2 regions of the Cobetia sp. BMC6 genome follow, and region 1 is predicted to be linked to the other one. Evidence: predicted binding sites of a transcription regulator. Region 1 holds the regulator's gene; the other holds the start of a gene.
The links. The regulator LexA, encoded in region 1, represses DNA repair genes until DNA is damaged. The targets are predictions, from matches to a motif close to TACTGTNTANNTANACAGTA.
Positions count from the first base shown of each region.

Region 2: a site for LexA is predicted at 1,587-1,606, ahead of MKZ40_RS06500 (YqiA/YcfP family alpha/beta fold hydrolase). Genes of this name have one in related genera too.

Region 1 is NZ_JAKUMF010000002.1:291,569-294,776, forward strand. Features, by position in the region: gene MKZ40_RS05490 (DUF6586 family protein) at 1-416, shown strand, start outside; gene MKZ40_RS05495 (hypothetical protein) at 669-908, shown strand; gene lexA (transcriptional repressor LexA) at 1,012-1,641, opposite strand; gene MKZ40_RS05505 (TetR/AcrR family transcriptional regulator) at 2,182-2,859, shown strand; gene MKZ40_RS05510 (L,D-transpeptidase) at 2,859-3,208, shown strand, end outside.
Region 2 is NZ_JAKUMF010000002.1:531,243-534,450, reverse strand. Features, by position in the region: gene parE (DNA topoisomerase IV subunit B) at 1-421, opposite strand, end outside; gene MKZ40_RS06500 (YqiA/YcfP family alpha/beta fold hydrolase) at 675-1,427, opposite strand; gene pgi (glucose-6-phosphate isomerase) at 1,702-3,208, opposite strand, start outside.

The DNA of each region.
Region 1 (3,208 bases):
CGGTCTCTGGCGACGATGAGCATGCCGTGGCGCGTCGCATGGCCGGTGAAGAGGGCGCGCTCGCCCTGCTGGAGCTGGCGCTGGCCTCATTGCTGGAAGAGTGTGCCGTGACGGCGCGCTGGCCGCAGGGGAGCTGGCGCGAGCGCTTGGCCACACCACCGACGCCCATTGCCGAGGTCGAGCAGCTGCGCAGCCTGCTGGAACGTCCTGACAGCTGGTTGTCTGAGCTGATCGCGGATGTGACTCGTCTGCATGAAGAGGGTGGCGTCGCTCGCCGCGAGGAATCGCGTTCGCGGGGTGATGGTCTGATCATCGCGGCAGCCTCGAGCGACTCGCTGGCCGAGCGTCTCAGCGCCGCCATCACGGCATTCAAGGCGCTGCTGCCGCAGCTGCGCGAATCGAGCGTCGAGTGGTAGGTCAAGGCGCTGATATGGCGCTGCACGCTGGTGATGACTGGCGCATGGCGATCGGGTGACGTTTCGCCTTCACGGGTGCTAGACTGATCGCATTGTGGCAAGCCCTGCACTCTCCGGTACGACCATGGCTCTGGCTGTGGTCGTACTTTTTTCTGCGTCGCTGATGGCAACGCGGTGCCGGGCTTGCCAGCCGTCGCGCTGACGATTACAACGACGCCGGTATCTCACGAGGTGCCGTGCAGGAGGAATGACGTGTCCGATCCCGCCGTACTTGAAATTGTGCAAATGGAAGATGGTGAAGTGATTCTGCGCGCCGCGGAAAGCGAAGGTGAGCCGCTGCTCAGCATTCGCATTTCAGACGAGGCCGCTGATCTGCTGCGTGACAATCGTTTCGAGGTCGCGCGTGAGATGATCGACCACGCCATCACCCGGACTCGCCTCTGGGATGGCGAAGAAGACGAGGATGAGCAGTCAGAAGGCATCGTGCACTGATGCATCGCTCGCGCTTCGCGCACAAAAAAACCCGCCTCGAGGCGGGTTTTTTTGTGCAATGCGTGCGGCTTTTCTGTTGCTTAAAGCGCAGCTGGTCAAGGACTCAGTGCAGGCCACCATCGCGGATGACGCCTACCCCGAGACCCTCGATCTCCAGGCTGTCCGTGCGCAGGTCGACCTTGATCGGTGAGAAGTCCTCGTTTTCGGCTTCCAGCCACACGTAGTGCCCGTCACGACGGAAGCGCTTGACGGTGACTTCATCTCCCAGGCGTGCCACCACGATCTGCCCGTCACGCACGCTGGTGGTGCGGTGCACGGCCAGCAGGTCGCCTTCCAGAATTCCCACATCCTTCATCGACACGCCGCGCACACGCAGCAGGTAGTCGGCAGCCGGCGAGAAGTAGTCGCTCGGCAGCGGGCAGTGACGGTCGATATGCTCGCTGGCAAGAATCGGGCTGCCGGCGGCCACTTCCCCGATCACCGGCAGACCATCGTTGGCGCTCTCGTCGACGTCAGCCAGCGACGGCACGCGAATGCCGCGTGAGGTGCCCGGCACCATCTCGATGGCGCCCTTGCGCTTGAGGGCACGCAGATGCTCCTCGGCGGCATTCGGCGAGCGGAAGCCCAGCGCCTGGGCGATTTCGGCCCGCGTCGGCGGGTAGCCAGAGGACTTGATGGTCTTGATGATGAAGTCGAAGACATCCTGCTGGCGCGGAGTAAGCGGCTGGGTCATGGCATTGCCTTTGGCCTGGGCGGCATCTTGAGCTGACGGCACGGGGTGTGCATCCATACAACTGTCATTGTATCCAGTCATGGCAGTCATGCAAGGCATCGTGGCTTGTGTGGAGGCCTCAAAGGGCAGGTAGTCGTCGAGATATCGCTGTCTGCCGACTTGGCTTGTCGATATCCAAGGCAAGCTGTCGAGAGGGCAATCCGGTGTGGCCCTGCGGGGTGGTCTGTCACCGAGCACGGCGAGTCCTTGAATCGGAACGGTCTGCATTGAAGGAATATCAGGCTCGACTAAACCTTTGGCGTTTGAAACGCGAGAGAATTGTCAGTCGTGACATGGCGCGCTAGAATCAAAGTGTTTCAAACGAATGTTCGCCGATGGCAGTGTTCGGATGTGTCGTGCTCACGTGTGCCGTGGTCAAACGAGCCGATATCGTACGTGGCCTTCCGGTGAACCTGCACCACCTCATGAGAGAGTCGCCGCGCGGCGCTTGCGTCGTGACCTACGACTCCAGTCCTCTTCTACCTGACAAGGGTTCCGCCCATGGCCCAGACCGATACCGTTACCCGCATCCTCGATACTGCCGAGGTGCTGTTCGCCGAGCGTGGTTTCGCCGAGACCTCACTGCGCAACATCACCAGCAAGGCCAAGGTCAATCTGGCGGCGGTGAACTACCACTTCGGGTCCAAGAAATCGCTGATCCAGGCGGTCTTCGCGCGCTATCTCGATCCATTCAGCGAGCGTTTCCACGCGGCGCTCGACAGTGTCGAGCAGCAATACGCCGGGCGTCAGGTGCCGCTTGAGGTCCTGCTGGAGGTGATGGCGCGTACCGTGCTGGAGGTGCCGGCCGAGCGCAACAGCCTGCGCACCTTCATGCGCCTGCTCGGGCTTGCCTACACTCAGGGTCAGGGCCATATGCGGCGCTATATCCGCGAGCATTACGGCACGGTCTTCAGCCGCTTCGCCGAGCTTCTGAAGCTTGCGACCCCTGATCTGCCGGACAACGAGCGCTTCTGGCGCCTGCACTTCATGCTCGGTAGCGTGATCTTCACCTTCTCGGGCCTGGATGCACTGCGGGATATCGAGGAGGCCGAGTATGGCCATCACACCACGGTGCGTGAGCTGATCCAGCACATGCGTCCGGTGGTGGTCGCGGCGATGGCAGCGCCGTTGCCGGCCTCGCTCGGGGATGGTGAGGCGGTCACCCAGGCGGCCAGCTGATGGCCTGCTGGGTAGCGGTGGATCTCTCGCGCCAGAGCCTTGAGATACGCAATGACGCGCCGAGTGGCAGTCGTGATGCGCCGCCCTGCGCGGCTGCCCCTGACGCGCTGGTGCACGCCTGCGCGATCTCCAGCGGCCTCAACGGTATCGGCGAGCTCGATGGCAGCGGTTGCACGCCAACCGGCTGGCATGTGATTCGTGCCGCCATCGGGGCGGGCAATCCGCGTGGCGCCGTCTATCGCGGACGGCGCTTCACGGGCGAGGTATTCACCCCCGAGCTTGCCGAGGAGCATCCAGAGCGTGACTGGATCCTGACGCGCATTCTATGGCTCAGTGGCCGCGAGCCGGG
Region 2 (3,208 bases), 240 kb from region 1:
CGAAGGCGATGCGCTGACGCAGGCCATCGCGGCACACTTCCACTTCCAGACGCGTCGACAGCGCATTGACCACCGAGACGCCCACGCCGTGCAGGCCGCCGGAGAAGCGATAGCTGTCCTGGGAGAACTTGCCCCCCGCGTGCAGCTTGGTGAGGATCAGCTCGATGCCGGTCACGCCATGCTCGGGGTGGATGTCGGTGGGCATGCCACGACCGTCATCGCCGACCTCGATACCGCCATTCTCGAGCAGGCGCACGCGGATTTCCTTCGCGTGCCCCGCCAGCGCCTCATCGACGGAGTTGTCGATGACTTCCTGCGCCAGGTGGTTGGGCCGAGAAGTGTCGGTATACATGCCGGGCCGCTTGCGGACCGGTTCGAGGCCGGAGAGGACCTCAATGGAACTGGCGCTGTACTGACTCATCGCAGCCTTGTGTCCTTGGTGTTGACGTCCGCCATCCGACTCGCCATTTCACGTGCGCGAGACGAACAACGAATTCCTGAAAAATGAGAGACCGGCGCCTGGCGTTCAGCATCAAACGCCCTGCCATGTCGTGCCAATCCGTATCGTGGCGATCCATGTCGTGGCAATCCATGTCATGCCAGGAGATGCCGTGTCCAGCCAGGTCGTGGCGGGTGGCGGCGGGTCTGGCAGAAAGCACCACACACGTGACCTGCTAGTCCGGCGCGACATGCATCGCCGCTGCGGTGGCGGGGGCCAGCCGGTGTCCGCCATGCGCCATGATCGCCGGCAGATATTCCGCCAACTGCGCAAAACCGTGATCGCCACCCGGCGTGATGATCAAGCGGCTTCCCTGATAGAGCCCTGCGGCATCATTGACATCCAATGTCTCATCGGCCGTCGCCAACAGCACCAGGGTGCGCTGCGCCGTGACAGGCTCCGCTTCCAATGCAAGCAGCCCGGGGCCGAAATCCTCGGTGACGGTAAACGTCACGCCGGTATAGGGATTGGCATGCACCGAGCCGAGCCATTCGCTGACCAGTCGCGCGGGACGCACGGCCGGATTGATCAGCACACTGCGTGGCCCCAGACGCAAGACGCTCTGGGAGGGACCAGCCGGCCCTTCGAGGCGTGCGGCCTCACGCGCGACCAGCCAGGTGGCCAGAAAACCGCCCATGGAACTGCCGATCACCATGATGGCGTCATCACAGGCGGGGTCTGCGGGGTCCAGCGCCAGGCGCTCACACAGCGTGAGATAGGCTGCGTTGACCGCCGCCTGACCCGCATCGGGCGCCGGAGGGATATCCGGCATCACGCACGGCAGGCCGAACTGCTCTGCCGCGCGCTGCATCAAGCGCGCCTTGGGCGAACAACTGGCCGAATTGAAGCCGTGCAGGTACAGCAGCCCCTTGACGGGCGCGGTGGTGTGCATCGCTGCCGTATCTGACGGAAAGAGGGAATTGGCCATCAGCACTCCCGACAACACGCCAGCCCGCGACACCGCCCCTCCCACGCTTCAAGATGGCTAGGAATCTCTCGAGCGTTCATGCGCTGGAAGCAGGGTTTTCGACGGTCCGCGTCGTGCTGTCTAGTGTAAACGATTGATTCGCTTATAGGATAGCGAGAATACTGTATAAATCAACAGAGAGCGGCGACTGGCGCCGCCACTCGTCTTGCACGGCATATCGGCATGCCCTCACACACTCTCTCACTCGCCCCCCTCACTCACATCCGCCGCGGGTTCAGCGCGGGTCCTGATCCTGTGCTGCCCACACCGCTTCGATCAGCGCGCGGCTGGAGGCATCCAGCATCTCGAAGCCTTCGCCGGTGGTCATGGTCGCTTCGGTGGCGGTGGCGATCTGCTTGCCCAGCTCCACGCCCCACTGATCGAACGGGTTGATATCCCAGATGGTGGCCTGCACGAAGACCTTCTGCTCGTAGAGCGCAATCAACGCCCCCAGCGTTTCCGGTGTCAGCGCTTCCAGCAATAGCGTGGTCGACGGCTGATTGCCACGGTAGCGCTTGTGGTTCGGCTGCGCCTCATCACCGGGGATGGCGTCATCGCCAAGCATCAATACACGTGACTGGGCAAAGCAGTTGGCCAGCGTCAGGCGGTGTTGTGCCTTGAGGTGGGCGCGCGTCTCGGCGTCCTCGACATGATCATAACGACACATCGGTGCGATGAAGTCACACTCGACCGCCTGGGTGCCCTGGTGCAGCAGCTGATAGAAGGCGTGCTGGGCGTTCGGTCCCAGCTGGCCCCACAGCACCGGACAGGTCGAGTAGTCGATCATCTCGCCATCGTTGGTCACTGACTTGCCGTTGGATTCCATCTCCAGCTGCTCGAGGTAGCTGGCGAAGTATTCCAGACGACCGTCGTAGGGCAGGATGGAGTGGGCGCGGATATCGAGGAAGTTGTTGTTCCAGATACCCGCCAGCGCCAGCAGCACCGGCAGATTGTCTTCCAGCGGCGCGGTGCGGAAGTGCTCATCCAGCTCATGCGCCCCGGCCAGCAGACGACGGAAGTTTTCCATGCCGACGTTGAGCGCGATGGGCAGGCCGATGGTGCCCCACAGCGAATAGCGGCCGCCGACCCAATCCCAGAACAGCAGCTGATGTTCCGGCGCGATGCCCCACTCGGTCATCTTCTCCGGCTTTGCGGAAGCGCCGATGAAGTGCTGACGGTTGATCAGCGCTTCCAGGCGCCCTTCCGGGTCGAGACGCGATTTCAGCCAGTCGCGCGCGGTGCGGGCATTGGATAGCGTGTCGATGGTCGAGAATGACTTGGAGGACAGGATGAACAGCGTGGTTTCCGGGCTGAAGGATTCCAGATAGTCCGCCAGCTGGGAGCCATCCATGGTCGAGGCAAAGTGCACGCCGATCTCGTGGATGTCCTTGGGGCGGCAATCGCTCAGGGCGCTGGAGACCATCAGCGGGCCGAGGTCCGAGCCACCGACCCCGAGGTTGACCACATCGGTGATCGGCTTGCCGGTGGCGCCACGCCACTGGCCACTGTGGAAGGTATCGACCATCTCGGCCAGGTGCTCGAGGCTCTCATGGATGGCCGGCACGATATCCTCGCCATCCACCTCGAGGCTGGCGGAGCGCGGCAGACGCAGCGCGGCGTGCAGCGCCGGACGGTCTTCGGAGCGATTGACATGCTCACCGGCCAGCAGGCGCTTGATGCCCTGCTCGACGCCGGTTTCGCGCGCCAGATCCAGCAGCAGCTCCAGGGTCTCGCCCTTGAGG